DNA from 3 places in the Sorangium sp. So ce693 genome. Region 3 is predicted to be linked to each of the others. Evidence: predicted binding sites of a transcription regulator. Region 3 holds the regulator's gene; each other region holds the start of a gene.

Region 1 (10,528 bases), 4.5 Mb from region 3:
CGCCTCCTTGTCCCGGAGGATGCGCTCCCAGATCCTCGAGAAGGGGACCGCGACCGGCCGCCGGCGCAGCTTGAGGATGTAGAAGACGACGACCACGGCCCCGGCGAGGGCGCCGATCTGGAGCAGTGTCTGCAGCGGAACGCCGGTGAAGTGCAGCATCGCTACCGGAGGAAGCCGCCTCGGCGAAACACGCGAAGGATCAGCTCATCGAAGGGGACAGACACGTCCGCGCGGAAGTAGCTCACCTGCCGCGACGTGCAGAAGCGGCGGATCTCGTCGAGGTACTGCTCGTAGGCCTCGGCGTAGCGCTCGAGCACCTTGGGGGTCACCGTGACCTCGCGCTCGTCGCCGGTCTCGCAGTCGTAGACGCGCACGTCCCCGCGCAGCGCAGGCCGGGCCTCGCGCGCGTCGACGACGTGGAGCACGAACGGCTCGAACCGGTTGTACCGGAGGACGTTGATGCCGCGCTCGAAGCCCGCTGGATCATAGAGATCGCTGAGGATCACAGCGAGGCCGCGCCGCTTGTGCTGCGCCACGAAGGTCTTCATCGCCTCGCCGAGGTCGGTCGGGCCCTCGGCGCGCGCCTGCCCGAGGAAGCGGAAGATCCTGAAGATGCGCGCCTTGCCCCGGGTCGACTGCATGCGCCCGCTGATCTCGTCGGTCGCGGTGACGATCGCGATGCGGTCGAGGTTGGCGAGCCCCACGTACGCCAGCGCCGCGGCGAGGCGCTTTGCGTGCCGCAGCTTCTCGCCGTCGCCGAACGCCATCGACGCCGAGGTGTCGACGATGAAGTAGATCGAGAGGTCTTCCTCCTCCTCGTAGAGCCGGATGAGGAGCCGGTCGAAGCGCTGGTACGCGGCCCAGTCGAGGTACCGGAAATCGTCGCCGGGCGCGTAGTCGCGGTGGTCGGCGAACTCGACCCCTGAGCCGGTCTTCTTGGTTCGCCGCTCCGCGCGCATCGCCCCCGAGAAGACGCGGCGGCTCACCATCGCGAGATAGTCGAGCTTGCGCTGGAACTCGTCGTCGAAGAGCTCCTCGTCGGGGGCGCTCGCGGAGAGCGCGGAGAAGCGGCGCAGCGGCGCGGCGGCCCTCTTGAACGCGTCGAAGAGCCCCATGCTACCTTCGACGGCGCCTCATTTGCTCTCCGGAAGGTGCTTGAGGATCGCCTGCAGCACCTCGTCGGTCTTCACGCCCTCGGCCTCGCCCTCGAAGTTGAGCAGCACGCGGTGCCGGAGGGCGGGCAGCGCGCACGCGCGCACGTCGTCGACCGACGCCGCGAACCGCCCCTCGAAGAGCGCGCGGATCTTCGCGGCGAGCAGCAGCGCCTGCGCCCCGCGCGGCGATCCGCCGAACTTCACGAACCGCTTCACCTCGTCGAGGCTGCCTCCCTCGGCGGGGTGGGTGGCCTGGAGCAGCCGCACCGCATAGTCCTGGACGTGCTTCGCCACCGGCACCTCGCGGACGAGCCGCTGCATGGCGATGATCCGCTCCTTGTTCAGGACCGGCCGCACCTCGATCGCGTCGGTGCCGGTCGTCCGCTCGAGGATCGAGTTCAGCTCGTCGCGGCTGGGGAACGGCACGTGCAGCTTGAAGAAGAACCGATCGAGCTGCGCCTCCGGCAGCGGGTACGTCCCCTCGCTCTCGAGGGGGTTCTGCGTCGCCAGGACGAAGAACGGCTCTTCCAGCGTGTAGCTCTGCCGCGAGACCGTGACGCGGTGCTCCTGCATGGCCTCGAGGAGCGCGCTCTGCGTCTTCGGCGTGGCCCGGTTGATCTCGTCGGCGAGCACGATGTTCGCGAAGATCGGCCCCTTGCGGAACGAGAACGACCGCTGCCCGCCCGCGTTCTCATCGATGACCGTGGTGCCGATGATGTCCGCGGGCATCATGTCCGGCGTGAACTGGATGCGCGAGAACTGGAGCTCGAGCGCCTCGGCCATGGTGCGGACGAGCATCGTCTTGCCGAGCCCCGGCACGCCCTCGAGCAGCGCGTGCGAGCCCGCGAGCATGCACGTGAGCACGCCGTCGACCACCTCGCGGTTGCCGACGATGACCTTCCCCACCTCCTCGCGCAGCTCTCCGATGCTCGCGCGGAACTCGTCCACCTCGGCCCGCGCTGCTTCCTTCGTCTTCTCGGCCATGACTTCCTGCTTCGCGCCCGCTGTCGCGGGGCGCCTGGTGAGGCGCGGTCGCGTTCGAGCCGCCGGCTCGACTCACTCGCGCGGCCTGATGAGCTGGAAATACCGGTTCACGTAGAACCGGTATCCATCAGGGATCTGATCCTTGTTGATCTGCTGCTCTGCGACCGTGTGATAGTCGGTGAAGACCTTCTTGTAGCCGGTCCCCTTGAAGCCCCGCTCGGCCGCGCTGAGGATCACCTCGCTGTTCGAGGGCCCTTGCTGCGTGTCGAGCCCCTGCGCCTGGACGTCCTGGGTCCCCATCTTCGGGTCGGTGCGCTTGCCCGCGATCTCGCCGCCACGGCCGGAGCCGACGCCGTCGCCCCCGGGCTGGTTGCCGCCGTTGCTGTTGCCCTGGCCGCTCCCGGCCCCCTCCTGCCCCTGCCCCTGCCCGCCGCCGGGCATCAGGATCTTTTTGCCGCCTGGTCCGATCACCAGCTCCTGCCCCTGGCCTTGCCCGCCCTTGCCCTGACCGCCCTGGCCTTGCTGGCCCTGCTGCCCTTCCTGCTCGCCGTCGCCCTGCCCCTGTTGGCCCTGCCCCTGCTGCTCATCGCCGCTGCCCTGGCTGCCGCGCGCGCGCTTTCCGAAGCGGAGCATCCTGGCCATCCGCTGCTTGCCCCCCTGCCCTTGCTGGCGCACGAGCTCCCGGAGCTCCTCGAGCCGCTGGCGCAGCTCTTCCTTCTCCTGCTCGGACATCTCCTCCTGCTGCATCCGGTTGATGTCCTCGGCCGCCTGCTCGAGATCGTCCGCTGACATCCCGAGGTCGCGCATCAGATCCTCGGCGGCCTTGGCGAGCTCGCGGTCGAGCCGATCGAGCTGGCGCCCGGTCCGCTCCTTCTGCTCGGCCTCGCGGTCGAGCCGCTCCAGCTCGCGCTCCTTCTTCTTGAGCAGCCTCTCCTGCTCGGCTCGCGCCTGCTCGCTCGCGGGGGCCTTCTGCTTCTGCTTGAGGAGCTGCTCGCGCGCCTCGGCGCGCTTCTCGTTGATCGCGGCGAGGGCCTCCTTGCGGCGCGACGCCGCCTCGGAGAGCGCCTTGCGCAGCCGCTCGATCTCGGCCTTGTCGAACTTCTGCTTCTTGTCGCGGAGCTTCTCGGCGAGCTCCTTCAGGTCCTTCTTCGCCTTCTCGAGATCCTTCTTCTCGAGGGACTCCCCCACGCCCTTCGCCAGGTCGCTCTTCTTGAGGTCGACCCCCGTCTCCTTGAGCGCCTCATCGAGCGCCTTCAGGTCGGCCTCGGCGCCCTTGAGGAGCTCGCGCTCGAGCGCCTCCATGCGGCGGAACGCCTCGGTGCGATCGAGGCGCTTGTTCGCGATGTCCTCGATGAGCTGGTTGAACCGCTCGACCGCGGACTTCATCTCCGGGCTCTGGTCCTGCCGATCGAGCGCCTTCGCCGCGTCCTTGAAGAGCTCGAGGTCGTCGGGCGACATGGTGAGCGCGTCGATGGTCGCCGCGACGGGCGCCTGCTTCCGCGGGGTGCGCACCTCCAGCAGCGCCACCGCGAGCACGCCGAGCCCCACCGCGGCGGAGGTCCAGAGCTCGCGAGGGACGGCGAGCGGCGCGGCGCCGGCGGGGCGCAGCCCTGCGGCGTGCTCGCAGGCGTCGTCGATCGCCGCTTCCATCAGGGGGGTGCGCTGCGCTGCGGGCAGCGCCTCGAAGGCGAGGGCGATCGTCAGCCGGTCGTGGAGGCCGTGGTGCCGATCGAGGGCGATGGTGCCGGCGCGCGGAGGCAAGCGTCGCAGCATCGCCACGACGAGGGTGGCCAGCACGAGCAGCCCCGCGCCGAGGAGGAGCTGGCGGGCGCGCGGCTCGCCGAGGTACGCCGGGAGCGCCTTGTGCACCGCGAGCGTCCCGGCAGCGAGCGCGAGCGCGAGGGTCAGCGCGCTCGGCAGCGCACGCAGCGCGCGCCCGAACCGGAGCCTCAGCTCAACCACGAGCGCGGCGCTGCGAATGCGGTCCAGTTGCTTCGTGCGAGAGTCGCTCACGGTGCTCAGCGCTCCGGGCGCCCCCCGCGGGGGCCCTCGAAGGGGAAACGTCGCAGCATTGTACCTGCTGACGGGTCAGGCGCCCGAAAGTTCCTGGGAGGCTCCGCGCGACGTGCGACGTACGTAGAGGCTGCGCGCGACGTACGAGGCAATGACGCGCGGCGAGCCCTGATGATTCCCGTGCAGGGCAGCTGCGCTCAGCGTGCTGCCGGCATGGATGCGTGCTGCCGGCGGTGGGTGGGGGTCCTCCCTCCGAGCGCCGATCGGACGGTTCCTCTGCACCCGGCTCGGCGGCGGCATGCGTACGTTGCGTGGGAATTAGGGGTCGGGCCGCTGCGCACGGCGCCCGCCTCGGATTGGATCACTTCATCGACTTCTTCTTGGGCGCTGCCTTGGCGGCAGGCTTCTTCGCCGCAGCAGGCTTCTTCGCCGCGGCCGGCGTAGCAGCCGGCTTCTTCGCCGCCTTGGCTGCCGGCTTCTTCGTCGCGGCCGGCTTCTTCGCCGCCTTGGCTGCCGGCTTCTTCGCCGCGGCCGGCTTCTTCACCGCCTTGGCTGCCGGCTTCTTCGCCGCCTTGGCGGCCGGTTTCTTCGCCGCGGCCGGCTTCTTCGCCGCCTTGGCGGCCGGCTTCTTCGTCGCGGCCGACCGCTTCGCAGCAGCCCTGCTCGCCACGGCACTGTTTGCCGCCGACTTCTTCGCCCCCGTCGCCCCTTCTCTGGGGGACGGCTGCGCAGCGGCCTCACGCTCCTCGCCGACCGCGCTGGCCTGGGCCTTGGCGCCGTTCGCTTCAGGCACCTGCTTCGCATAACGGGCGAGCGTCTCGCGCACCCGCGCGTCCAGATCCGAGAAATCGAACGGCTTGTTCAACCAGGCGTCTGCGGCGAAGAGCGGCGAGGTCATCTCGTTCAGGTTCTCGCCGATCCCGGTGAGCATGATGACGCCGGTGCTCGCGAACGGCCGTCCGTCGGACGTGTCGCTCTTCAGCCGCTTGCAGATCTCCCAGCCGCTCATGCCGGGCATCATCACGTCCAGGATCACCAGATCCGGCCGGTGCTCACGCGCGAGCTCCCAGGCAGCATCCCCCTCGGAGGCCTCGATCACAGAGAAACCCAGGTTCCTCAGGTGACGCGCAACGAGGCTCAACATCGCCGGTTCGTCTTCGGCCACCAGCACACGGGGCGGCATCATGCTCGCGGAAGGCATCGTGGATGCGGATGAGAGTACGTGCGCGCGAACCGGTCAAGAGAGAACGAGACCGCGCTGCCGCAGCCAGCGCTCTTCGCCGTTCGCCGTCCTCCCGAGCGACCCGAGCGCCAGGGAGGATGCGCTCACGCGGCGCGCGCGAGCGCGATCTTTTCCGTCTGCCCCGCCGCATAGAAGCGTCGCAGCGCGGCGAGCAGCTCGGCATGACGCCCATGGCGGGCAAACTCGGCCTCGAGTCGGCCCGCGAACCGCGCGGCCAGATCGTTCGCGATCCGGTAGCGATCGCCGGTCTCCGTGCCCGGTGGATCCATGAAGGTGACCCGCTCGAAGAGATGGGCGCGGATCCGCGCCGCGCGCTCGGGCTCGAAGCGCCCCGCCCCCGATGGGGCCGCCTCGTGGCGGCGCCGGAGCGGCGGGCCTGGCGGCTCGACCTCGTCCGCCAGATCGCCGTGGACAAGCAGCACGTATTTGTCGACCTCGGCCTGGAGCTCGAGCTCGAGCTGGGTCGCCGGCAGCTCCCTGCGGGCTCGCTCGGCCACGTAGAGGAAGTGGCTCACGCCCTCGACGATCTGGCAGATCTCGTCCAGCGTCCCCTCTCGCCCCCGCGTGATCGCCCGGCGGGGCAGGTGCAGCGCGACCTCGATATCCCCGCCATCTCCGCCGGCGTGCCGGATCAGCAGCGCTTCGCGGGCGCTGCCGTCCGTCAGCCGGATGAAATCGTCGACCACGGGCGCGTCATCGAGCGCATAGGTGCGGGCCAGGTGCTGCTGGATCCGGGCCGGGAAGGTCGCCCCCCGCATCAGTTGAGCCCGCCCGCACCACGGCTCGGCACGAGCCCTCGTGCCCCGAGCTCATCCGCGAGTCGACTCGAGCCCGTACGAACCCAGCGCTCGTACAGCCGGAGCACCGAGCGCTCGTCCCGAGCCCCCGACGCGAGCGTACCGTCGGCCACATCGTTCAGGACGCTCACGAACCGCTCGAATTTCTCGGCCATCTCCGAAAGAACATCCGGCCCCTGGCCGACGCGCGCATTGAGGCGCAGCATAGCGGCCGCATGGTGGTAAGCGGTCGACCCGACCCCGACCACGTAGCCGCGATCGACCCCCTTGACCTCGATGTGGCCGCCGAAGAAGCCGACCACGTAGAGGACGCTGTCTCCGAGGTTACGCAGCCGCTGGAAACGCTCGGCTCCGGAGGCTTCCAGCGCATCGCGCAGAAGAAAGGTCAGGGGCTGGTTGAAGGCAGACTCGGCATGCTCGTCCGGGTGAGCAAAGGCACAGAGCAGACCGACGAGGTAACTCGACGCCGCCTCGGTAGCAGCGACGTTCCGAACTCGGAGCGCCTCGTCCACAACCTCCTGGAAATAGCGGGTCATGCTCGGGGAGAGAGAGATCGCTTGGCTCACAGCGGCACCTCACTTGTGCGGGTGCCCTGGATACCGACGTAACCCGGGCCACCGCGCGCTCAGGTCAACCAGACACGTCCCGGCGGCCTCCCTCGGGTTGGAGACCGTGAGGGCATCGCGTCACTGTGCTGCCGCAGCTTTGCCCTCATAAGCGCATTTTAGCCGAGGGGCTCCGCCGAGCCCAGCCTTGCGCCACGCACCTTCCCCTGCAATCTCCAGGACTTACAGCCACCTCTGCGCCTGGCTGCCAACGCGCAAAGTGCCGGCCTGGGGCCACTCTTGACACCCTCCAGGGGGTGGCTATCTTCGGCGCGCTCGCTAGCACTCGCCATAGGTGAGTGCTAGCAAAGTGCCCAGACTGCAATCGTATGGGACCTTGCGGCTGCTCAGGCGGGCCGGCTGGGTCTTGCCGTTCGTGGGACGCGGCGCTCGTCCCCGGAGGATTTGCAAAGATGAAGATTCGACCGCTCCAGGACCGCGTGATCGTTCAGCGCGTGAAGGAAGAAGAGAAGACCAAGGGAGGTCTCTACATTCCGGACACCGCGAAAGAGAAGCCGATCGAGGGGACCGTCGTCGCCGTCGGCAACGGCAAGGTCGCCGAGGACGGTACCGTGCGGAAGCTCGACGTCAAGGAGGGCGATCGCGTCCTCTTCGGCAAGTACTCGGGCACCGAGGTCAAGATCGACGGCGAAGAGCACCTCATCCTCCGCGAGGACGACATCCTCGGCGTGATCGAGAAGTGACGCGGGCGACAGAAGGAACTTAGGAGAGACACCATGGCAGCCAAGGAAATCATCTACAACGAGTCCGCCCGCAGCATGATCCTCGCGGGGGTCAACGCCCTCGCCGACGCGGTCAAGGTCACGCTCGGCCCGAAGGGGCGCAACGTCGTCATCGAGAAGAGCTTCGGCTCGCCGACGGTCACCAAGGACGGCGTGACGGTCGCCAAGGAGATCGAGCTCGAGAACCGCTTCGAGAACATGGGCGCCCAGATGGTCCGCGAGGTCGCCTCGAAGACGAGCGACATCGCCGGCGACGGGACGACCACCGCGACGGTGCTCGCCCAGGCGATCTACCGCGAGGGCTCCAAGCTCGTCGCGGCCGGGCACAACCCGATGGAGATCAAGCGCGGCATCGACAAGGCGGTCGAGGCGATCGTCGAGCACCTCCGCGGCTCCGCCAAGCAGACGAAGGACGCGAAGGAGATCGCGCAGGTCGGCACGATCAGCGCGAACGGCGACGAGACGATCGGCAAGCTCCTCGCCGACGCGATGGAGAAGGTCGGCAAGGAGGGCGTGATCACGGTCGAGGAGGCCAAGAGCGCCGACACGACCCTCGACGTGGTCGAGGGCATGCAGTTCGACCGCGGCTACCTCTCGCCGTACTTCGTGACCGATCCCGAGGCCATGAAGGCGAACCTCGAGGACTGCTACATCCTCATCTCGGAGAAGAAGATCTCCAACATGAAGGACCTGCTCCCGGTGCTCGAGGCGATCGCCAAGAGCCAGAAGCAGCTCCTCATCATCGCCGAGGACGTCGAGGGCGAGGCGCTCGCGACCCTCGTCGTGAACAAGCTCCGCGGCACGCTGCACTGCGCGGCCGTCAAGGCGCCGGGCTTCGGTGATCGCCGCAAGGAGATGCTGAAGGACATCGCCACCCTGACGGACGGCCAGGTGATCGCGGAGGAGCTCGGCCTCAAGCTCGAGAACGTCACGATCAGCGATCTCGGCCGCGCCAAGACCGTCATCATCGACAAGGACAACACCACGATCGTCGGCGGCCAGGGCAAGAAGGACAAGATCAAGGCCCGGCAGCAGGAGATCCGCGCCCAGATCGAGAACACGACGAGCGACTACGACCGCGAGAAGCTCCAGGAGCGGCTCGCGAAGCTCGTGGGCGGCGTCGCGGTCGTCAAGGTCGGCGCCGCGACCGAGACCGAGATGAAGGAGAAGAAGGCCCGCGTCGAGGACGCGCTCCACGCGACCCGCGCGGCCGTCGAGGAGGGCATCGTCCCGGGCGGCGGCGTGGCGCTCATCCGCGCGCAGAGCTCGCTCGAGAAGCTCAAGGTCAACGACGAGCAGCGGTTCGGCGTGAACATCATCCGCCGCGCCATCGAGGAGCCCCTCCGCCAGATCTCGGCCAACGCCGGGGAAGAGGGCTCGATCGTCGTGCAGAAGGTGCGCGACGGCAAGGACTCGTACGGCTACAACGCGGCGTCGGGCGACTACGGCAACCTGCTCGAGATGGGCGTCATCGATCCGGTCAAGGTCGTCCGGTCGGCGCTCCAGAACGCGGCCAGCGTCGCCAGCCTGATGCTCACCACCGAGGCGCTCATCGCCGAGCGGCCGAAGGAGGAGAAGCCGGCGGCCGGTGGCGCCCACGCGGGCCACGGCCACGACTTCTGATCGCGACGCGCCGCGCTGACCGTTAAGCCCGGCGGGCGAGGGCCGACTTCCTTCTCGGGAAGTCGGCCCTTCGCCATTTCGACTTCCGGCGGGCCGCGGCGCATGATCTGATCCGGCGCAGGTTCGCGATGAGCACCCTGACTACCGAGCGCCTGGCGCTCACCCCGGTCTCGCTGCCCCTGCTCGAGGCGGTCATCCGCGGAGATCGCGCCGAGGCCGAGGCCCTGTCCGGCGCGCGCTTCCCTGACGCCTGGCCTGGGCGCGCGCTCGTCGAGCGCGCCTTCAGCTCGCCGCTCGACCGGCTGCGGGACGATCCAGAGGCGTTCCTGTGGGGCACGCGGCTGATGGTGACGTGCGGGCAGGAGGAGCGCGTCGTCGTCGGCAGCGTGGTGCTGAACGGCCGGCCCGACGCGACCGGCACCGTGGAGATCGGCTACGGCGTCGAGGGCAAGTCCCAGGGCCAGGGCTACGCCACGGAGGGGTCGCGCGCCGTCCTGCACTGGACGCTGCAGCAGCCGGGCGTGAAGCGCGTGATCGCGACCACGCCGGCCTGGCATCGCGCGTCGCTCCGGGTGATCGAGAAGCTCGGGATGCGCCCTGCTGGAACGCTCGAGCACGACCTCCTGGGCGAGCTCCTCGTCTTCGAGCGCTACCCCGAGTAGCGCCCCGCCGTCCACGGGCGGGGGCCCGCCGCGGCGTCGCTCACCCGCCTGCGCGGCTCACGCCGCCGCGCGGGTCGCGCCGCCGAGCCCACTCGCACAGGGTCATGCCCGCCGCGATGGCCACGGGGTACGAGTGGTTGATCCCGTACATGGGGATCGCGATCACGTCCTCGCACGCATCGAGCAGCGCCTGCGGCAGCCCGTCATCCTCGCTGCCGAAGAGGAACACGAGCCCGCGGGGGAACGGCGCCTCCCAGAGGGTCCGCCGCGCGTGATCGCGCTCCACGCCGATGAGCGGGCGGCCGCGCGCCGCTTCGAGGAAGCTCGCCTCGTCGGGGCACTCGACGATGGTCTCGTACTTCTGCATGCCCATCGAAGCGCGCTCGTAATAGGGCTCGGTCCCGATCAGGAAGATCTCCCGGACCAGGAACGAGTGGGCGACGCGGATGATGGCGCCGATGTTGAACGGGTTCTTCGCGCGGCAGACGGCGATGGAGAAGTCGCTCCGCAAGGGGGCGAGCTCTTCGCGGATCTCCCGGGTGGTGAGCCCGAAGGGCGGGATCTTCACGGCGCGCTGGCTCCCCTACTCGGCGGCGAAGCGATCGAACAGCGGATAGATGGGCCCCTCGTGGACCCTGATGCGCTCGGTCGTGCCCGTGGCGTGCTTGACCAGGAGCACGAGCCCGGCGCGCGGCACGGCGTCG
Region 2 (10,528 bases), 4.2 Mb from region 3:
GTGCCCGCGATCACGAGCGGCGGGCACCCGAGCTGGCAACGGTTGTCCGCGATCGTGGCCAGGTCGCGGATGTGATCGAGGTGCGCATGGCTCACGAGGCACGCCTCGATCCGCGCCTGGTCCTTCACCTCGAGCCCGCTCGTCAGCGAGCCGGCGTCGATCGCGAGGACGTCGTCCACGACGAACGCGCACGTGCGATGCCTGGGGGTCTCACCGCCGTGGCAGCCGATGACACGCAGCTCCACTGGTTCAGCTCTCTCCGCCGAACTTCTGCGGCATGTCCAGGAACTCGATGAAATCCCGGAACCTGCGCATGTCGGTCACCATGATCGCCGCGGGTGCAGGCGGCCCGTACGAGAGGAGCCTCAGCCGGCGGAGCCGCTTCATCACCTCGTCCACCGTCTCTTGCTCGACGTCGACCTCGCGCGCGATGTCCTCGGGAGAGGAGCGGACGCGTATGCCTTCAGGCGTCTCCTCCCCGAAGGCCTCGGCGTGACGCGCGAGCGCGAGCATCACGCGCGCCTTCGGGTCACGGTGCATGAGGATCTCGACGAGCGAGTTCGCCGCGTCGAGCCGCTTCGCCAGCTTCTTGAGGAGACGGAGCGCTATCTCGACGTCGCGCTGCAGCATGACCTCCAGCTTCCGCGCGTCGATCACGAGGCAGCGGGACGGCTCGCTCACGGTGGCCGTCGCGTTCCGGGGCTTGCCGTTCAAGATCGCCATCTCGCCGACGAACTCGCCGGGCCCGAGCACGGCGAGCACCTTGTCCTCGCCGGCGACCGACTTCGTGATCCGCACGGCGCCCGACTGGATGACGAACATGACGTCGCCGGAGTCCCCCTCACGAAAGAGCACGTCGCCCGGCACGTACTCGTGGCCATAGCGGGCGAACGACGACTCCGACATTGCCCGGGAGTCTAGCGCCCCACGTGACCGCGGGTCAAAAACCCGGGCAAGAGCGCTGGCCCTCACAAAACTCGAGGGGCCCCCCAAGCCACCATGCTTTGGAGGACCCCTCGGCCCGCTTCGTCGGGAGCAGCGCGCTCAGCGGGCCGGCGCCGCGCGGAGGCGGCGGCAGCCCGAGAGCGGCGCGGACAGGCGATCAACCCATGTCGAAGTCGCCCATGCCGCCCATGCCGCCCATACCCCCCATGCCGCCCATACCCCCCATGCCGCCGGGAGCGCCGCCGCCAGCGGCCTTCTCCTTCTTGGGCTTCTCGGCGATGAGGGCCTCGGTCGTGAGCATCAGCGCGGCGACGCTGGCCGCGTTGGAGAGCGCGTGCCGCACGACCTTGGCCGGATCGATGACGCCGCCGGCGAGCAGGTCCTCGTACGCGTCGGTCGCGGCGTTGTAGCCGAACGTCGGCGCGCCCGACCGGACCTTCTCCGCGACCACCGTCCCGTCGACCCCCGCGTTCTGGGCGATCTGGCGGAGCGGCGCCTCGACGGCGCGGCGCACGAGCCGCACGCCGACGTCGCGCTCGTCGTTGAACTTGAGCGACTCCAGCGAGGCGGCCGCCCGGAAGAGGGCCACGCCGCCGCCGACCACGATGCCTTCTTCGACGGCCGCGCGGGTCGCGTGCAGCGCGTCCTCGACGCGCGCCTTCTTCTCCTTCATCTCGGTCTCGGTCGCCGCGCCGACCTTCACCACCGCGACGCCGCCGGCGAGCTTCGCGAGCCGCTCCTGGAGCTTCTCGCGATCGTAGTCGCTCGCCGTGTCCGCGATCTGCTTGCGGATCGCCTCGATGCGGCCCTTGATGGCGCCCTTGTCGCCCTGGCCGTCGACGATGACCGTGTTGTCCTTGTCGATCTCGACGCGCTTGGCCGTCCCGAGATCGCGCACCGTGGCGCTCTCGAGCTTCTGGCCGAGGTCCTCCATGAACGGCGTCGCGCCCGTGAGGATGGCGATGTCCTTCAGCATGTCCTTGCGGCGATCGCCGAAGCCGGGCGCCTTCACGGCGGCGACCTTGATCGTGCCGCGCAGCTTGTTCACGACGAGCGTGGCGAGCGCCTCACCCTCGATGTCCTCGGAGAGGATGAGCAGCTCGCGCCCCTGCTTCACCACCTGCTCGAGCAGCGGCAGGAGGTCGGCCATGGCCGAGATCTTCTTCTCGTGCACGAGGATGAGCGGGTTCGTGAGCACCGCGGTCATCTTCTCGGGGTCGGTCACGAAGTAGGGCGAGAGGTAGCCGCGGTCGAACTGCATGCCGTCGACGGTCTCGAGCTCCGTCGTCATGCGCTTGTTCTCCTCGACCGTGATCACGCCCTCCTTGCCGACCTTCTCCATGGCGTCGGCGAGGATCTGGCCGATCTCCTTGTCGCCGTTGGCGCTGACCGTGGCGACCTGGGCGATCTGGTCCTTGTCCTTGGTCGGCTTGGCGGCCTTCTGCACGGCCTCGATGACCTTCGCGACCGCCGCGTCGATGCCGCGCTTCAGGTCCATCGGGTTGTGGCCGGCCTCGACGAGCTTGAGGCCCTCGCCGAAGATCGCCTGCGCCAGCACCGTCGCCGTCGTCGTGCCGTCGCCCGCCTTGTCGCTGGTCTTCGAGGCGACCTCGCGCACCATCTGGGCGCCCATGTTCTCGAGCTTGCCGGCGAGCTCGACCTCCTTGGCGACCGTGACGCCGTCCTTCGTCACGACCGGGGAGCCCCAGCTCTTCTCGATGACGACGTTCCGCCCCTTCGGCCCGAGGGTCACCTTGACCGCATCGGCGAGCGTGTTCACGCCCTTGAGGATCGCGGCGCGGGCGCCGCGGCTAAAAACGATCTGCTTCGCAGCCATGTCTCAATCCCCTCGCGGCCGCGCGGCCGCGTGTGCAAACGCTTGCGTTCGGTTGCCTCAGGCCTTGTTCACGTCGCGGCGGACTCGGTCACGGCGAGCACGTCGTCCTCGCGGATGAGCACGTGCTCCTCGCCGTCGAGCTTCACCTCGGTGCCGCTGTACTTGCCGAACAGCACCTTGTCCCCGACCTTCACATCGAGCGGGCGAACCTTGCCGTCCTTCAGGACCTTGCCGTTGCCCACCGCGACGACGCGCCCCTCGATCGGCTTCTCCTTCGCGGCGTCGGGGATGATGATGCCCCCCTTGGTCTTCGTCTCGCTCTCGACGCGCTTGACGACAATCCGATCCTGCAGCGGCCTGATTTTCATGCTGGCTCCCTCGTCCTCGGCTTGTTGACTGACCATCGGCTCGCCGGAGGTCCCGTTCGCCCCCCCGCTGGGGCATTCCGCCCGCACGACAAGAGCTAAGTGCCCGAGATCGCAGTGTCTTGGCACTCTCCTAGGCCGGTGGCTAAACCGCGGCCGAAAGTAAATCAGTCACCCGGCGCGTCAAGGGCACGCAGCAGGGAGCCGCGACTTTTCCGGAGCCGAGAGTCCGGAGGGGCGAAGCCGAGATGTCTGGAGAAGCGATGCCGAGGGAGCGGTCGCGGCGTCGTGAAGCCTCCTCCAGGGACGAGCCCCCTCTCTGACCGGGGACGAGCCCCCTCTCCGACAGCACGCAGGGCACGCTGTAGACAACCTGGACGGATCATGGCGACAGCGCGGCGTGCGACGACAACGGACGGAATGCAACGAGGGCGGAGCGGGTTGAGCGAGGAGAGCGAGGGGGTCGAGCAGCGGGAGGCCTTGCTGAGCCCGTAAAGCGCACGAAACGTCGGGGATTTTGGTGCCGAGCATTTTTCTTCGTCGGGCCCGATTTTGATCGCTTGACAATCCAGGCAGCCCAAGTAGATTCCGCGGCCCGTGGCGCTGATGAACACGGCGCTGACCCCTTGGGGGATCGTCTAACGGCAGGACGCAAGATTCTGGCTCTTGCTATCAAGGTTCGAATCCTTGTCCCCCAGCCAGGCCGCTCAGCTCTGCTGTCGGTCTTCTCCACAGAACAAGGTCCCATCGTCTAGCGGTTAGGACATCGGCCTCTCACGCCGGTAACGCGGGTTCGATTCCCGCTGGGATCGCCACTTTCACACACTTTCGCCTCGTTTCCTGCTGCTTCCGCTCGATGTCATGCGTCGAGCGCGACGCGAAGCACAGCGCCATCTGACGAGCGCGCGAGCACGCAGAGCAGCAAAGACGTCTTGCGCCGTTCACGTTGCGCTACCCTCCGGCGCATGGCCGCGCAGGACGTAGAGGAGCTCTTCGACATCCTCGATGACGGCGGCCGGCCGCTCGGCGTGCGCAAGGCGCGCGGGCTCGTTCACCGCGACGGCGACTGGCACCGGAGCGTTCACGTGTGGGTGCTCCTCGAGCGCGGGCCCGATGGCCTGGAGCTGGACAGCCGCCAGAGCGCCGCGGATCCCTGGGTGCTCTTCCAGCAGCGCAGCCCGGACAAGGACACCTGGCCCAGCGCGCTCGAGGTCGCCGTGTCGGGGCACTACCGCGCCGGAGAGGATCTCGCGGGGGCGCTGCGCGAGGCGGAGGAGGAGATCGGCCTGCCGCTCTCGCCGCGCGATGTGGTCCGGCTCGGCACGCGCCGCAGCCAGGACGATCACGCGCCCGGGATCGTCGACCGCGAGCTGCAGGACGTGCTGCTCGCGACGACCCGCCGCGCGCTCGCGGAGCTGCGTCCCGATCCGCACGAGGTGACCGCGCTGCTGTCGCTCCCGCTCGACGCGGCGCTGCGCCTCGTCCGAGGCGAGGTGCCCCGCGCGAGCGGCCTCGTGCGGCGGCCGCCGGACGCCGCGGGCGCGGTGAAGGTCGAGCCGCGCGACGTGCGGCTCGATGAGTTCGTGGTCGCGCGCGACGGCTACTTCGAGCGCGCGCTCGACACCATCCGCCGGCGCCTTGCTGGCGACGCGCCGGCCCCGTGGCTCCTCGGCTAGGACGCCGGCGCTTTCTCCTCGCGTCCGTCCCGTCAGCCTGAGCCGCGGCGCGCGTCCGCCGGCCGCCGGGGCTTCTCGGGAGGCAACGCCGACGCGACGAGGAACCCTTCAGCGCGGTGCGGGGCGAGCCCGCAACGCGCGTTCATGCGCTTGGCGATCTCGTCGCCGGCCCTGACGAGCGCATAGAACCACCGGATCCCGAAGCGATCGTGCCCTTCCCGGAGCACCGCCGCCTGGAGGGGGGCCCCGAGCCCCCGTCCGCGGTGGTCCTCGCGCAGACAGGTGCAGATCGGCATGGCCGTCCACGACGGCGCCTCGTCCACGTCGGAGATCCAGAGCGGCGGGGCGCCCAGCAGCCCGAGCTGGGCGAGCGCCTCGCGGCCGCCGACCTCGGCAGGCTGCGGCCGCGTCACGACGCACAGGGTGGTGCAGCCGATCAGCGCGCCCGCGCCGTCGCGCAGCGTGAGCGTCAAGGAGCGGCCCTCGCCGCCGCGCAGGTACCACCCCGGGAGCGGCGCGTGGCCGCCCTCGGCCTGGAGCTCCTGGATCGCGCGGATCGAGGCCTCGTCGTCGTCCGGCGACACCCTGGACAGGCGCAGGCCCGGCGGGAAGGCGCGAAACCGGCCGAGCCCCTGCACGGCGGCGCGCACCTCGCCGGCCGGGGCGCCCATCACCGAGAAGTCCTCGTCCACGGAGAGCCCCGCCTGGCGCAGCGACGCCGAGAGCGCGGCGAGCTCCGGCCGGGGGGCGTGCAGGAGCACGCGCTCGAAGCAGCGCACGAGCGCCTCGCGCCGCTCCGGCGGCGTCCGCTGGGCGTGCAGCAGGATCAGCGAGCGCCCGTCGGTGGTGATGCCGTCCTGCTCGCCGATCCAGTCGCGGGCCGCGTACAGGATCCGCTGAGCACGGTAGTCCGCAGCTTCACCGAAACACCCCGGTCCGTCCGCCGGAGCGGGGCCGCGCTGTTGCGGGGCATCGTCGCGATCGAGGTCGAAGGCAAGCATCATGGCGGCATCCCTCCTGTCGAGAAGCAACGGCGGCTTCCACGAATGGCGGCCCTCGAGGAGCCGCCACCCGGCGCGGGACGCCCGCGCCCAGCGCCCGGGCGAGCCCCTGCCGCGCCGCGCAGGTCCACCGGCGAGATGGCCTGACGCGGCGGTGCGCGCATGCGGGAGAACTCCGCTCCACCAGCGGCTGTGCAGCCCGCGTGTCGAGACTTCAACTTATCCCTGCTCGGCGATCGCGCAAGCGGCGACATGCCATGATCCGGGCAGCGCTCCAGCCGGGACACGCATGCTCACGCACGCTTACAAGCAATTGAAATCGCTAATGAATCATGCCAACATCCACCATCGCCCACAAGGCACCTCGCCGCCCGACGGGGCCGCGGCGTGGACATAGAACGACCTAGCCTGGAGAGACGCATGGCCCCGGGCACCCGCGCGTCGGGGGCGGACCGGCGAGGGGCGCCGGACCAGGGGGCTCGCGCTCGCTCGTCGTGGCCTTCGGTGGTTGAGGACGATCGCGCGCCCTGGTAGGTTGGCGTCCAGTATTGCGCGATGACCACCGCCCTTGTCACCGAACCCGACGACGACGCGCCCGTGATGCCACGTCCGTTCCTCAAATGGGCGGGCGGCAAGGGCCAGCTGCTCCGACAGTTCCAGCCGCTCCTCCCCGCGTCGTACGGGCGCTACTTCGAGCCCTTCGTGGGGGGAGCCGCGCTCTTCTTCTGCCTGCAGCCGGAGCGCGCGACGCTGACGGACGTCAACGCCGAGCTCATCGACTGCTACCGGGCCGTGCGCGACAGGGTCGAGGAGGTGATCGCCGCGCTGGGCAGCCACGCCTACGAGCAGGCGCACTACTACAAGGTTCGCGACGTCGATCCCGCCTCGCTCACGCTGCCCGAGCGCGCCGCGCGGACCATCTTCCTGAACAAGACGGGGTTCAACGGGCTCTACCGGGTCAACAGCGCCGGCCGCTTCAACGTGCCTTTCGGCCGCTACGTGAAGCCGGCCATCTGCAACCCGCCCCAGCTGCGGGCCTGCTCGGCGGCGCTGCGGGGCGTCGAGCTCGAGGTCCGTGACTTCGAGCGCGTGCTCGACCACGCCCAGGAAGGCGATTTCGTCTACCTCGACCCGCCGTACTCGCCCGTCTCGTCGACCGCGAACTTCACGTCCTACAGCGCGGGCGGCTTCGGCTTCCGCGACCAGGAGCGCCTCGCTGCGCTCTTCGCGGAGCTCGACGGGCGAGGCGTCCAGGTGATGCTCTCGAACTCCGATGTTCCGGAGATCCCGCCGCTCTACAAGCGGTTCAAGATCGACCGCGTCGCGGCGCTCCGGAGCATCAACGCGAAGAGCGACGCCAGAGGCCGCGTGGGGGAGATCGTGATCCGGAACTACGGGGCCAGGCGGAGCCGCAAGGCGGCGCCCGCGGACAAGGCGGGCTGAGCCCGGCGCCGCCGCGCGGCGCGCGGCTCACTCAATCGACGGTCTTCCCCTCGTGCTTCTTCGGATCGGGGGCCGCGCGCTCCTCGGCGTACGCCATCGCCACCTCGATCTCCTCGTGGATCTCGGGCGAGGTGACCTTGTTCCCCGAGGGATCGACGGCCTCCCACACGAAGCCGCGGAGCTCACCCGGGCGCTCGGGTATCCAGCGGACCCGCAAGGTCCAGCCGTGCAACTCGGCCGTATAACCGCCTTCCTCGTGATCCCGCTGCCATGCAGAGACGGTCGGGTGCTTCACCATCGCGAGGTCTCCGGCGCCGAAGGTCGAGAGGACAGAAGAACTGTTCCCGAATGGCCGCGCTCCCCCCCCGAGCAACGCCGCCGTCCGGGAACACGGGGAAGATAGCAGGCGCCCGGCGCACGGCGATCAGGCAGGCGTGTGTTCCTCATGCGGAGGCACCTTACCCGAATCCCAGCGCGCGCCGAAAGGTCCTCGCCTTCCGATGGGGTCGTCAGCGCGAGCAGCGTGAACAGCACAGGCATCATCGCGCCGACGGGCGGCGCCTGCGACGCGCACCGCATGCTACGAAGCATGCATGGGGGCAGGAATCGTCGTCTTCTTCGGGCTCGCGCTCGTCGGCTATCTCCTGGTTGCCCCGCTCGTCGCCTTCGTGTTCGCCGTCCGGGCCAACCGGCGCAACGAGGACCTGCTGCTGCGGATCCACGCGCTGGAGCACCGGGTGGCCGAGCTCTCCGGGCATCGTGGCCGCGCAGCGCTCATCGCAGCGGCGGAGAGCCCGCGAAGCACACACGACCTGGAGCAAGAGAGGATCGCCCAGGGCGCGATCCCGCCCCCAGCGGCGCCCCGGCCCGCGCTCGATGCCGAGGGCGCAGATGCACCGCCCGCGCTCGATGCGGCGACCACCGGCGTGCCGCCCGCGCTCGACGCGGCGACCACCGGCGCGCCGCCCGCGCTCGACGCGACGACCGCCAGCGCGCCGCCCGCGCTCGACGCGACGACGGCCGGCGCCTTTCCTGGGATCGCGGATCCGACCGCTACCGCGCCCCCGGCGCTCGCGTCCACGGCGTTCGCCGCCGCTTCGACCGCGGCGCCCCCGGACGTCGCGTTCCCGGGCCCCGCCGCTCCTCCGCCGCCTCGCGCGCCTCGCCCCGCGGCGACGCTCGAGGCGAGCGCGTTCGGCGCTGGCTCGCCCGCGCATCGCGAAGCCCAGGAGCGACCCTCCATCGAGGAGCGGCTCGGCCTCACCTGGCTCACCCGCGCAGGCGCGACCACGTTCTTGCTCGGCGCGCTCTTCTTCTTCAAGTACGCCTCGGACAACGCCTGGATCGGGCCGTTCGGGCGCGTCGCGATCGGCGCCGCCACCGGCGCCGCGCTCCTCGCGATCGCCGAGGTGCTCCACGGGCGCGCGCAGCGTCGGTTCGTCCACACGCTCATCGGCCTCGGCCTCTCGGTCCTGATCGCGTCGGTGTGGGCGAGCGCCACGCTGTACGAGCTCGTCCCGATCCCCGCCGCATTCGCGGCGGACACGGTGCTCCTCCTGCTCGGCGCCGGCCTCGCGCTCCGCCACCGCGGCGAGGCCATCCTGATCCTCAGCCTCGTCGCCGGATTCCTCAACCCCGTCGTGCTGTCGACGGGGCAGGACCGGCCGCTCGTCCTGTTCGGCTACCTCCTGCTCATGACGAGCGTCGTCCACGCCGTCGCAGCGAGGCTCGGCTTCCGCGTCGCGCCGTGGCTCGCGATCGCAGGCCACACGGCGCTGTTCTGGGGCTGGTACGCCAGGCACTTCGACGCCAGCGCCGCCCCGGCCGGCGGAGACGCGGACGCGGCGCCCTGGCTCGACTCGCCTGCGCAGGCGCTCCCGGGGCCTTACTTCGCGCTCGCCGCGCGCGCTGCGCCCCTCGCGTTCGTCGCGCTCGCCACGGCGCAGGGCGTCCTGCGCGCGCTGTGGCTGCGCCGCGCGCCCGCCACGAGCCCCGACCGAAGCGTCCCGCCGACCGGGGCGGAGGCGACCGGCGTCCTCCGCGTCGCGGCGCGCGCGGACGCGACCGCGACCAGCATCGCCGCGCTCGTGCTCGCGCACGCGGGCGCGACCGCGCTGCTCTTCGACGCGCCGCGCGCGCTCACGGCCGCCGCGATCACGCTCGCGCTCGCGGCGCTGGTCGCCCTGCGCGCGCCCGACGAGGGCGCCTGGCTGCTGGCGCCGATGGGCGCCGGCTTCCTTTCCTTCGCCGCGACGTTCGCGGACGCGCCAGCCGCGCATCGCACGACGCTCGTCGCGCTGGTCGCGGCCTGGACGCTCGTCTACCTCGCGGGGTGGCTCCGCGGCGGCGCCGGGCTCGCGGGCCAGCTCGATCGGAAGACCGCCATCGCGTGCTCCGCCGGCGCGGCGCTCTTCGCCTGCACGGCGGGCATGCTGCTGATCGAGGCCGACGCGGCGCTCTTCGCGCTCGCGCTCGCGCTCGCGGCCGCCCTCGCGGCGTGGACGGCCGCGCGCGCCGCGCTCCCCGCCCTGCTCCTCGCCGCGGCGATCCTCTCGGCAGGCGCGCTCGCCGCGGCGGCGCATTTCGCGATCGCGCCGGCGGACGCGGGCGCCTCGGCGTCCATCGACGCCGCCGGCGCGGCCGGCGCGGTCGGCGCGGTCAACGCAAGCTTCCTCGGCGCCTCGGCGCTCGTCATGCTGGTGTTCCTCGGCGCCGCGGGCGCCTCGGCGCGGCGCCCGCGCGAGCCCGGCGCGCCGGCGCTCTCCTGGTCCGACGCGCTCGCCGCGTGCGTGGCGACGCTCGGGTTCGTCGCGGCCGCGCTCGGCGCCACGCCGGAGGACACGCCGACGCTCCGCGCGCTGCTCACCGCGGGCGCCGGCGCCCTGGACCTGGCGCTCGGCGCCGCGCTCCTCCGCGCAGGCGTGACCCGCGCCGAAGCCGCGCCCCCCGCCGATCGCATCGCCCTGCTCCTCGGACAGGCGCTCGCCCTGTTCGCCGCGTCCGCCGCGTTCGGGCTCGGCGGCGCGACGGTGACCGTGATCTGGAGCATCCTCGCGGCCGTGGCGGCCGCGATCGCGGCGCGCACCGGCGAGCGGGTCTGGCTCGCCATCACCCTGCTGCTCTTCGCCGCCGCCCTCACGCGGGCGCTCGTCGTCGATCGGGCCCAGGCCGAGGCGCTCGTGACCACCTGGTTCGCGACGCGCGGCCGCGACGGGACGATGGCGGTTCCCGTCCTGCTCAACGCGAGGACCTATGCGTTCA
Region 3 (10,528 bases):
GCATGGGCAGGTAGAGCAGCGTGACGAGGGCGACGAGCCAGAAGCCGTGCCGCCGGCCGAGAGGGCGCGGCGCCCCCGCCTCGTCGACGCGGCAGGGACCGAGGCGCTCGCCGAACCGGAACGCGCCGATGACCGCCGTGAGAAACGCGACAGGGACGGCGACCGCGGGCACCGCCAGCGAGAGCAGCGTCGGCGCGCCGTCCGACGAGAGAGGGCTCGGCGAGAAGAAGCCAGCGACGCTCAACGCGATCAGGGCGAAGAGCGCGACGAGCCCGCCCCCGAGCAGCGCGAGCGGGCCGAGGAGGTCGCGGATCGCGACGCGCGTGGCGACGCGCTCGGGCCGATCGTCGAACGTGCCGAGCAGATCGAGCAGACCGATCGCCGCGATGGCGACGCCGAGCGCGCCGATCGGGACACCCCAGCGCAGCTGGGGCGCGAGCGCCATCACGACGAACGTGAGGAGGGCGCCCGCGGCGGACACGGCAGCGCCACGCCAGCGGAGCGGGTTGCCCTGCGGCACGAGGCGAGCCTCCTCGGCGTCGCCCGCGGCCCCGTCCATCCCGACCGTGCCGTCGCCCCCCGCAGCCCGGTCGTCAGGGGAAGGCGCGCGCGGCTCAGGTGCGCTGGGGCTCTCCAGATCGCCCGCGGCCGTCCCGTCGCGGGCGTCCGCGGGCGCACCGCTGCGTTTGTCGTGTGTGTCGTTCATGGCTGCGCCAACCGCGGAACGAGGCGCGGCCCTGGCGTAGCAACTCCAGGTCGCCGGGCAAAGCAGCGGTCGCATGCGCCTGCGCTGCGCTCCCGAACGCGCGCGCTCCGCGAACGACGTCGCGGCGCAAGGAGCGCCCCTACGTACTTGGATCGGTGGGCCTCACGCGCCCACGAAGGCGCCCCGCCCCGTTCGTGCGTCTCGCGGGCGCGACAGGAACAGGGGCGGGTCGACGGCCACGGCCAGGCCGCGGCCGCCGCCTACTTCGTCAGGCGCGCGATCTCTTCCTTGATGATCGTCTCGGCGAGCACCGGCACGACCTCCCACACGACGCGCTCCACGACGTCGCGGGACAGCGCCATCACGGCCTCCACCTGCTCGGAGGTGAGGCCGAGGCCCTCGAGCTTGCTCGCCATCTGGCCGTTGACCTGCGCGGAGGCGGTCGCGGCGACGGCGGCAGGCCCCGTCGCGGTCTTCGGCACGCCGGACACCGGCGTCGGCGAGAAGGCCATCGTCGTCGTGACCGGCACGTTCGCCGGGCCACCGGGCGCCGTCTTGACGGAGGCCTGGGCCGGCGCAGCGCTCGTGGCCGGCGCGTTGGGCGTGTAGATGAGGGTCTTCGCGCGCTGGAGCGGGCTCGCTGCCGCCGGCTGCGCGGCGGCTGCCGGCTGCGCGGCGGCCGCGGGCTGCGCGGCGGCGGGCTGCGCCGCAGGAGAGCGCGCGGGCGCAGGCGCCGCGGCAGCGGAGGCCGCTGCGGCGGCGGGCTTCGCTTCGCCGCGCGACGCCAGCAGCTTCTTGACCTTGTCGATCATCTGCTGCGTGTCGAACGGCTTGTCCATGTGATCGTCCGCTTGCGCGCCCGATCCCTTCGCGGGGTCGAACGGGTTCTGCTTGGACGACAGGATCAGGACGGGCGTCGCCGGTGAGGCCTGCTTGATCGCCTTGCACAGCTCGTAGCCGTTCTTCGGCTCGAGCGTGACGTCGGCGATCACCAGGTCGGGTTTATCGCTCTTGAGCTTCTGCAGCGCAGCGTCGGCGCTGCTCGCCGTCACGACGCGGAAATCCTGACCCGCAAAGGTGATTTCGAGCACTTTGCGCATGGTCACGCTGTCGTCTACGGCGAGAAGGGTGCTGGCCACGAACGGGTCTCCTCTCAGATGGCGAGAAAGCGATGACGGCTCTGGATATCTTCGGCTCCGGTCGCGCGATGTGTCAACATTCGCGGTGTATTTCGCCCCCGCGGGCCCCGCGGATGTGCGTTTTTCGCGCCGGTAGAGCCCGGTCCCACGCTGGTGGGCGGAGCCGAGGCGCCCCCCGGTGAGCTTGTACATGCGTCCGCTCCGACCCGCCACTCCGCCGAGCCAGGAAGACAAAGCCGCCGAAACGACCGGCGTCCACCCCGCCGCCCAGGTGCGACCTCCGCAGGACGGCCGCTGGACGGTGCCAGCCGAGCTGGATCGACGCCCGCTGGACGGGGCCGTCCGTGCGCTGGCCGCGGTCTCGTGGTCCGACGCGCGCCGCTTGATCGAGACCGGCAAGGTGCTGGTCGGGAGCGCGGTGGCGACGAGCGCCCGCCGGCGGGTGCTCACCGGGGAGCAGATCGAGGTCCGCTTGCACGCGCCGAGGCCCGAGACCGTGCGGCGGCGCAAGCTCGAGGGCGAGCTCGTGGTCTACGCGGACGCGAGCGTCGTCGTGGTGAACAAGCCCGCCGGGGTGAGCACCATCCCGTACGGCGACGAGGATCCCGCGGAGCAGGCCGCGACCCTCGACGCGCTGGTGCGCGAGGTGCTGGCCAGGCGCGATCGCCTGCGCGGGCGCGCGCCGCTCGGCGTGGTGCAGCGCCTCGACAAGGGGACGAGCGGGCTGCTGGTCTTCGCGCGGACGCTCGCCGCGAAGAAGCACCTCGCGCAGCAGCTCCGCGTCCGCGCGATGCACCGGCAGTACCTGGCGCTCGCGCACGGCGCCGTCCCGCGCGGCACCTACCGCAGCTACCTCGTCGAGGATCGGGGCGACGGGCTGCGCGGCTCGGCGCGAGAGGGGCGGCGCGAGGGGCAGCTCGCGGTGACGCACGTGGAGCCGATCGAGGTGCTCCGAGGGCCGCAGGAGGGGGCCGGCGCCGGCGGCGTGACGCTCGTCGCGTGCCGGCTCGAGACGGGACGGACGCACCAGATACGCATCCACCTCGCGGAGGCCGGGCACCCGCTCGTCGGCGAGACGGTCTACGTGCGGGACTACCGCGGGGCGAAGATCCCGGCCGCGCGGCTGATGCTCCACGCGGCCGAGCTCGGCTTTGACCACCCGGCCGACGACCGGCCGATGCGCTTCCAGGCGCCGCCGCCCCCGGACTTCGACGACGTGCTCGATCGGCTCCGCGAGCCGCAGCGGAAGGGCGCTACTTGACCTTGCCGCGGACCTCGGTCATCGCCGCGGCCGTGGCGTCGACCAGCGGCATGACCTTCGCGTAGTCCATCCGCGTCGGGCCGAGCACGCCGACGGTCCCGGCGACGCGGCCGTTCTCCATGTAGGGCGCGGCGACGAGGCTGAGCTGGCCTCCGCCAAGATCGCCCGCCTCGCTGCCGACGAACACGGTGACCTCACCCGCGCCGGCGGCGAGCGTCCGGTCGAGCAGATCGACGAGCTCCTCGCGCTCCTCGAGCGCCTTCATCAGCTTCTTGAGCCGATCGACATCGGCGTACTCGGGCAGATCGATCAGGCGGTTCTGCCCCTCGATGACGACCTCGCTCCGCCGGGTCAAGTCGGCCGTCGCCTTGCTGCCGAGCTCGAAGGCGCGGCGCCTCAGCGCGTCGATCTGGAGGCGCTCGTCCGCGAGGCGGCGGGCGAACAGGTCCCGGATCTCGCCCAGCGTGCGCCCCTCGATGACATCGGCGAGCAGGTTGTGGATCCGGGTGAGCTCGCCCTCGTTGATCGCCTCGTCGGCCGAGATGAAGCGGTTCGCGACCGAACCGTCGGCGAAGACGAGCACCGCGAGCAGCTGCCCGGGCTTGGTCGGGATGAAGCGCAGCTGGGCGAGGGCGCGGAGCTCCGCCCGCGGCGCCGCCACGACCGCCGCGGCGCCGGACAGCTCCGAGAGGTAGCGCCCGGTCTCGCGGAGCGGATCGCTCGCCCCCGCGTAGATCTCGGTGAACCTGGCGCTCAGCTCGGCCTGCTGCTCGGGAGACAGCGACCGGAGCTCGACGAGCGCGTCGATGAACAGCCGGAGCGCGCGATCGGTCGGGATCCGCCCGGCAGAGGTGTGCGGCTGGTGGAGGTACCCGGCCTCCTCGAGGTCAGCGAGCACGTTGCGGATCGAAGCAGCCGAGAGATCCAGCCCGTACTTCCGGGCGAGCGTCCTGCTGCCAACTGGGTCGCCCGTTGCGATGAACTCGGTGACCGCGGCGAAAAGGATCTTCCGAGATCGATTGGAAAGATCACTCATGTCAGCTGCATGCAGCGCACAAGCGCGCCGCCGTGGCTACCTGGACCAGGGACCGCCCGGACCGGGAAGCCATGCGGGCCGGACCTTCGCTCCCGTACGTCAAGCTGCGCGTGCGGGCGCTCGACCCACGGACGCGCATGCGACCCATTTTGAGGCGATCGCGCGGCCCGGTCAAATGTCGCGGTAGGATCGGCGAGTAGCCACCCCGCGCACGGGGCCCCGCTCCGTGGGATGGCGGCGCGATCGGCCACGTGGCACGTGGTCGCTCGGCCCCCCGAGAGGCCCCGAGAGGGCCTGCCTGCCTTGCTTCGCACGAGGGATGTACCGCAACGATGCCGCCCGCACGCCATGCCGCCGCTGCCTGCGCGCTCGCCCTCACGCTCGGCCCCCTCGCCGCCGCGCCGAGCGCGCAGGGCAAGCCGAAGGTCAGGTACCACCAGGACTGGGCGAAGCACCCGTCGGCGCGCTACGCGGCCCTGAGCGCGGCGCAGTGCCGCGCGGCGCTCACGCAGCGGAAGATCGCGTTCGAGCCGGTGCCGCGCGCGCCGGGCGTGCTCGCTCCCGTGCGGCTGAGGCAGGGGGTCGGCGGGGTCCTCTACCGGACGGCGCTGCCGGCGCATCAACGCGCGGACAACCCGTACGACGTCTTCGACTGCCGCCTCGCGCTCGCGCTCTCGGACTTCAGCCGGATCCTCCGCGCGCACGACATCGACGAGGCGCTGATGTTCTCGGCCTGGCGGCCTCCGTCCAGGATGTGGCCCGAGGGCAGGCTCGCCACGCGGCACCCCGGCGGGCTCGCGATCGACCTCTACAGGCTCATCAAGGAGCCCGTCGGCGGCGGGTTCGCGGAGGATTGGCTCGACGTGGAGCGCGACTTCGTCGGCAGGCGCGGCGCGCCGGTCTGCGGCGAGAGCGCAGGCCCGACGGGGAGGCCCCGCGGGGCCGGCAAGGGGGCGGGGGGCGGCCCTCCAGCGGACGCGGCGGCGCGAGAGCTGCGGTCCATCGTGTGCGAGGCCGTGGATCAGCACATCTTCACGTCGATCCTCACGCCCAACTACGATCGGGCGCACAAAAATCACCTGCATCTCGAGGTGACCCCCGGCGTCCAATGGCATCTCGTGCGCTGATCCGGGACGGGACGTCGTCCGTCCTCCCGCGCGCAAACCCGCTCTCCCTCCGAGGTCGACCCGCTATGTTAGCCCGCGTGCCCGCACGAAGACCCCCGCTCTCCCGCGCGTCCGCCGCGCTGGCGCTCGCCGCTGTCGCGCTGTCGTTCACGTTCGTCGGCTGCCCCTGCGTCAGCGGCCCCGTGAACGCGAGCCCTGGCCTCCGCTGGTTCCTGTTCTCGAACTTCGGGGCCAGCAAGATCTGCCCCGAGATGCTGAAGAGCGGGGTCTCGCTGCGCCTGCAGGACAGATCGGCGTCCATCGGGCGGTTCTTCCCGATGCAGTGCTCGTACGACGTCAACGACGCGGCCCAGACGATCACCGTCCACATCGCCGGCACGGGGTACGGCTACATGCAGCCGGCCAAGCGGGTGGGCTTCTCGCTCACGACATCCGTCGAGTACCGACCCGACTTCCAGCTCGCGGACGACAACGTCTACGTGTGGGGACGGCTGAACCGGATCGTGCAAGGGCCGAGCTTCCAGCTGGGCTACGTCGAGAACCCCGTCATCGACGTGATGGCCAACGTCCCGCCGTTCGGAGGGCTCGCCAACCTGCTCGGCAACCAGATCGTCGCGGGCGAGCTGACCCGCGGGTTCACCGTCCTCTACAACGAGGAGACCGGGAAGGACTTCACGCTGGGGATCCTCATGCCGCCCCAGCGACCGCACCACCCGTTCGAGGCCGAGGACGAGGAGCGGTACACCTTCGCGAACGAGACCATCGAGGTGCACGCGCACCAGCGCGACTACCTCGGGCCGTTCGAGATCGCCGACGCGGACCAGGCGCTCTACCTCAAGGTCAGCGCGCAGGGCGCGCCCGTGGACCTCATGATCGTCGACAAGCCCACCGGCGACGCGTGGCGCGAGGCGTACCAGACCGGCAAGCCGCTCGGCCCCCCGCCAGGCCCGGTGCAGGCAGGCGGCCCTCTCCAGCCCGGGATCATCGAGACGCGCCGCTATGCGCTGCGCCCGGGCCTCTACTACGTCGTCGTCGACAACACGGCGGCGGCCGGCCTGGTCGCGCCTCCCATCACGCTGCTCAGCCCCCTCGGGGGGCCGGCCGCTCAGGTCAGCTACATGGCGCAGGTCGGCGAGTAGCGCCGACGAGCAGTGCACGGACAGCGTCGGCGAGGTCACGCCAAGTAGGCTCGGTCGCCGGCCTTGACGCGGTTCGCCGCGAACGGGATAAACTTGCCATGGCCGTCATGGAGAGAGAGGGGAGCAGCGCCAGCCACGTCGACCAAGTTGCCCTCGACCGGCTACGCGCTCGCCTCCAGGCGTACATGGCCAAGAAGGGGCTGAGATCGACGGCGCAGCGCCGGCTGATCGTCGACACGTTCTTCTCCGGCGCCCCGCACATGACCATCGAGGACCTGCTCGCGGAGGTGCGCGCGCACGACCGAGGCATCGGGTACGCGACGGTGTACCGCACGCTCAAGCTGCTCGCGGAGTGCGGCGTGGCCTCCGAGCGCCGGTTCGGGGACGGCCTTAGCCGCTACGAGCTGGCGGACGACGCCAGCGCGCACCACGACCACCTGATCTGCGTCAACTGCGGGAAGATCATCGAGTTCGAGGAGCCGCGGATCGAGGCGCTCCAGAAAGAGATCGCCGCGAAGTACGGCTTCGAGGTGACCTGGCACAAGCACGAGATGTACGGCGTCTGCGCGGACTGCCGCGACGGCAAGGACACCACGCCCGACGTCTCGTAGCCCGCCGCGGCGCGGCGAGGAGCCCCGCGCCGGCGACCGCGCCCGGCGCTCAGCTCTTCGCGTCGAGCGCGCGGGCGTGGACGACGGCCATGACGCCGCCGAGCAGCGAGGCGATGGGCGCGTAGGCCGGCGGGAGCACGAACGCGGCGATCACCGCGGCGCCGACGAGCGCCGGGGCGACGCTGAGCGCGAGCCCGACGCGCGCCTCGAGGCGCGTGCGGTGCGCGAGCGCGAGGGAGAGCGCGGCGTCACGAACGTCGTCCGACGCGAGGACCGTGGAGAAGTCGGCGGGCGCCGAGCCGGCGGCGCCGAGCGCCACGGAGACGTCCGCGGCGCCGAGCGCGGCGTCGTCGACGCCCGCGTGGCCGAGGACGGCGACGCTCGTGCCCGCGTCGATCAGGCGACGCACCTCCGCGCCGCGATCCGCGGGGAGGATCTCGGGGCGGATGTGATCGATGTCGAGCGAGCGGCCGATCGCCTCGCACGTCTCGCGCGCGTCGCCCGACATCAGCACGGGCTCGATCTGCGCGTCGAGCAGGTGCTGGATGGCGGCCCGCGCCCCGGGGCGCAGCCCGTCCTGCAGGCCGATGATGCCGACGAGGCGGGCGCCGACCGCGACGAGGACCACCGTGCGCCCCAGCGCCTCGAGCTCGGCGACGCGGCTCTCGGCCGCGGCGATCGAGATCCGCTGCTCGAGCATGAGCGCGCGGTTGCCGACGCACAGGTCCTCGCCGGACGAGGTGACGGCCGTCACGCCGAGGCCGGGGTGGAAGTTGGGGTTGCGCACGCCGTCGGGCCGCAAGCCGCGGGCGCGCGCGGCGCGGACGATCGCCGTCGCGACGGGGTGCTCCTCGGTGCGCTCCGCCCCGGCCGCGAGCGCCAGCACGTCGCTCGGCTTGAGCTTCTGCCCGGTCGCCTCCAGCTCCGCGAGCTCGGGCTCGCCGAGCAGCAGCGTGCCGCGGGCGCAGAACACGGCGACCGAGGTCTTCCCTGCGCGATCCCAGGCGTCGGCGCTCTTGTAGACGATGCCCCGGCGGAGCCCGAGCAAGATGCCCCGCGCGACGTGCACCGACGCGATGGATGCCGTGATCGCCGTGGACAGCGCGGCGAGCACGGCGGCCGCGGTCATCGCGATCTCGACCGGAGCGCGCCCGGCGACGAAGGCGGAGAGCGCGCCGATCGCCGCGGCGCCGATCGCCCAGCGCTCGGTCAGGGCGCGGGAGGCCTGCGCGATGGGCGCGAGGGCGTCCGCGCGCCGGCGGGCGTCGAGCAGGACGCGCGCGACCGCGCGATCGCCGCCGGAGAAGGTGCACGCGCCGACGAGGCGACCCCGGACCACGGTGGCCCCGGCGACGACCGGGTCGCCGTCGCGGCGGCGGGTCGGCGTGGTCGCGCCGATCCAGGGGAGGACCTCGACATCGCCGCCCGTGACGACGAGGTCGACGGGGACGACCTCCCCCGCGTCGACCTGGACGCCCTCGCCCGGTCGCAGCTCGTAGAGCTCATCCCCGGCGCCCTCGAGAGAGCCGCCGTCGCTGCCGCGCTGCGAGGCGCGGTCGGCAGGCGCCTGACCCTGCGCCCACGCGCCAGGCGGCCGGCGCGCCGGCGTCGAGAGCACGGATCCGATCCACGCCCGCTCCGCGAACACGCGATGTCGGGCGCTCTCGATGAGCCACGCGCTGATCGCGCTGGCGGTGGCGATCACGCCGGCGAGCGACGCGGCCTCGGCCGCGAGGGCGCGGTCCTGACCGAAGAGGGCCCAGACGGCGGCCACGAGCCCACCCAGGACGGGCGCGAGCATCGGCGCCGGGTGCGGATCGGTGGCGTCGCGCGCGGTCGTGGCGGCGCGGCCGAGGAGCATCCCGGCGCTCACCGTGGCGAGCACGATGCGCGCGCCGATGACGAGCTTCGCGTCCCCGGCGAGGGTGAGCGCGACGGCCAGCGTCCCCGCGATGATCGCGAGCACGAGCAGGAGCGCGCCGATGTCCCGCGCCTCGACCGCATCGTAGCGCTGCGGCTCCTCGCTCAGGATGGTGTTCCCGATGGGCTCGAGCAGCGCGCGATCGTCGTCGAGGACGGGCAGGTCCGGGAGCTTCTCGTCGAGCGACACGGGCGGGAACGCGTCGACGATCGGCGCGTCGAGGTCCGCGACGCGCGCCGCGCCCTCGTCGGCGCTCGCCCGCGCGGGCTCGGCGCGCGCCGCGGAGGCGTGGTGCCCGCCGGCGCCGGGCGGCGCGCCCGACGGGAGCCCCCGGGGAGGAGCGCCGGCGAAGGGCGCGCCCGACGCCGCGAGGCCAGCAGGCCGGCCGTCGCCCGGCGCAGGCGCCGCTTCACCGAGGAAGGCGTGGCGGCACCGCGCGTTGCAGAAGTAATGGAAGCGCTGATCGAAGATCGCCACCTGCCCCGCGCGCAGCGGATCGATCAGCTTGCTGCAGCCCGAGCACGGGACGGGGGCGGCGGCGGGACCCGCGGCGCGCGAGGCGACCACCTCAACCCGCAGCCGGCGTCTCGGCGAGCGCGGCCTCGACCTCGGCCAGCGCCTCGTCGATCTGCGCCTCGCTCACGATCAGGGGCGGCGTGAACCGGAGCACGCTGTTGCCCGCGATCGTGAGCAGCACGCCCCGATCACGCACGCGGCCGAGGGCGGCGCGCGCGTCGACGGTCGGCGCGAGGATGAGCCCGCGGAGCAACCCGCGCCCGCGCTCGCCGAGGCACACGCCCGGCAGCCGCGCGGCGATCGCGGCGAGACCGCGGCCGAGCCGCTCGCCGCGCTTCACGGCGGCCTCGCACAGCTTCTCTTCCTCGATGACCGCGAGCACCGTGCGCGCCGTGGCGGAGGCGAGCGCGTTACCGCCGTAGGTCGAGCCGTGCGAGCCCGGGGGCAGCGCGCCGTTGAGCCGCTCCCGCAGCACCAGCGCGCCGACCGGGAACCCGCCGCCGAGCCCCTTCGCGAGCGCCGCGGCGTCGCTCTGGACGCCGTCGTACGCCGCGCCGAGCCAGTGCCCCGTGCGCCCGATGCCGGTCTGCACCTCGTCGACGAGCAGCAGCGCGCCGTGCTCGTCGGCGATGCGCCGCAGCTCGGCGAGGAACCCCGCCGGCGCCGGCAGCACGCCGCCCTCCCCTTGCACCGGCTCCACGAGGATCCCCGCGACGTCCGGGCCCATGGCGGCGCGCACCGCGGCCACATCCCCGTAAGGCACGTGCGTGACGCCGTCGAGCGAGGGGCCGAAGCCCTCGCGGTACTTCGGCGTCCCGGTCAGGGCGACCGCGCCGAGGGTGCGGCCGTGAAACGCGTTGTCGAACGCGATGATCCGGTAGCGCCCCTCCTCGCCCCGGTTGAAGAAATGGCGGCGCGCGAGCTTGAGCATCGCCTCGTTCGCCTCCGTGCCCGAGTTGCAGAAGAAGGCGCGATCGAAGCCGGTCTTCTCGCAGAGCTCCTCGGCGAGGCGGAGGTTCTCCGCGTTGAAGAAATAGTTGGAGACGTGCATCAGGCGGCCCGCCTGCTCCGA

What was found. Region 3 encodes HrcA, which represses chaperone genes, less so after heat shock. Its sites were predicted from a motif close to GNTAGCACTCNCCNNNGGNGAGTGCTANC; they were not measured.
Region 1: a site for HrcA is predicted at 7,075-7,103, ahead of groES (co-chaperone GroES). Genes of this name have one in related genera too.
Region 2: a site for HrcA is predicted at 3,269-3,297, ahead of groES (co-chaperone GroES). Genes of this name have one in related genera too.

What each region holds. Positions count from the first base shown of each region.
Region 1 covers NZ_CP150347.1:8,763,657-8,774,184, forward strand. The annotation lists gene WMF14_RS32575 (VWA domain-containing protein) at 1-159, opposite strand, end outside; gene WMF14_RS32580 (DUF58 domain-containing protein) at 162-1,115, opposite strand; gene WMF14_RS32585 (AAA family ATPase) at 1,134-2,138, opposite strand; gene WMF14_RS32590 (hypothetical protein) at 2,211-4,151, opposite strand; gene WMF14_RS32595 (response regulator transcription factor) at 4,513-5,352, opposite strand; gene WMF14_RS32600 (hypothetical protein) at 5,478-6,152, opposite strand; gene WMF14_RS32605 (hypothetical protein) at 6,152-6,757, opposite strand; gene groES (co-chaperone GroES) at 7,210-7,500, shown strand; gene groL (chaperonin GroEL) at 7,534-9,162, shown strand; gene WMF14_RS32620 (GNAT family N-acetyltransferase) at 9,291-9,824, shown strand; gene WMF14_RS32625 (TrmH family RNA methyltransferase) at 9,865-10,392, opposite strand; gene WMF14_RS32630 (C2 domain-containing protein) at 10,408-10,528, opposite strand, start outside.
Region 2 covers NZ_CP150347.1:4,199,898-4,210,425, reverse strand. The annotation lists gene WMF14_RS16010 (MBL fold metallo-hydrolase) at 1-245, opposite strand, end outside; gene WMF14_RS16005 (Crp/Fnr family transcriptional regulator) at 250-906, opposite strand; gene groL (chaperonin GroEL) at 1,103-2,782, opposite strand; gene groES (co-chaperone GroES) at 2,851-3,150, opposite strand; tRNA gene WMF14_RS15990 (tRNA-Gln) at 3,775-3,848, shown strand; tRNA gene WMF14_RS15985 (tRNA-Glu) at 3,888-3,962, shown strand; gene WMF14_RS15980 (NUDIX hydrolase) at 4,113-4,823, shown strand; gene WMF14_RS15975 (hypothetical protein) at 4,856-5,827, opposite strand; gene WMF14_RS15970 (DNA adenine methylase) at 6,380-7,267, shown strand; gene WMF14_RS15965 (hypothetical protein) at 7,299-7,565, opposite strand; gene WMF14_RS15960 (DUF2339 domain-containing protein) at 7,861-10,528, shown strand, end outside.
Region 3 covers NZ_CP150347.1:8,718-19,245, reverse strand. The annotation lists gene WMF14_RS00065 (ArnT family glycosyltransferase) at 1-706, opposite strand, end outside; gene WMF14_RS00060 (response regulator transcription factor) at 967-2,037, opposite strand; gene WMF14_RS00055 (RluA family pseudouridine synthase) at 2,036-3,106, shown strand; gene hrcA (heat-inducible transcriptional repressor HrcA) at 3,099-4,142, opposite strand; gene WMF14_RS00045 (hypothetical protein) at 4,475-5,269, shown strand; gene WMF14_RS00040 (hypothetical protein) at 5,347-6,408, shown strand; gene WMF14_RS00035 (Fur family transcriptional regulator) at 6,507-7,019, shown strand; gene WMF14_RS00030 (HAD family hydrolase) at 7,069-9,507, opposite strand; gene WMF14_RS00025 (aspartate aminotransferase family protein) at 9,509-10,528, opposite strand, start outside.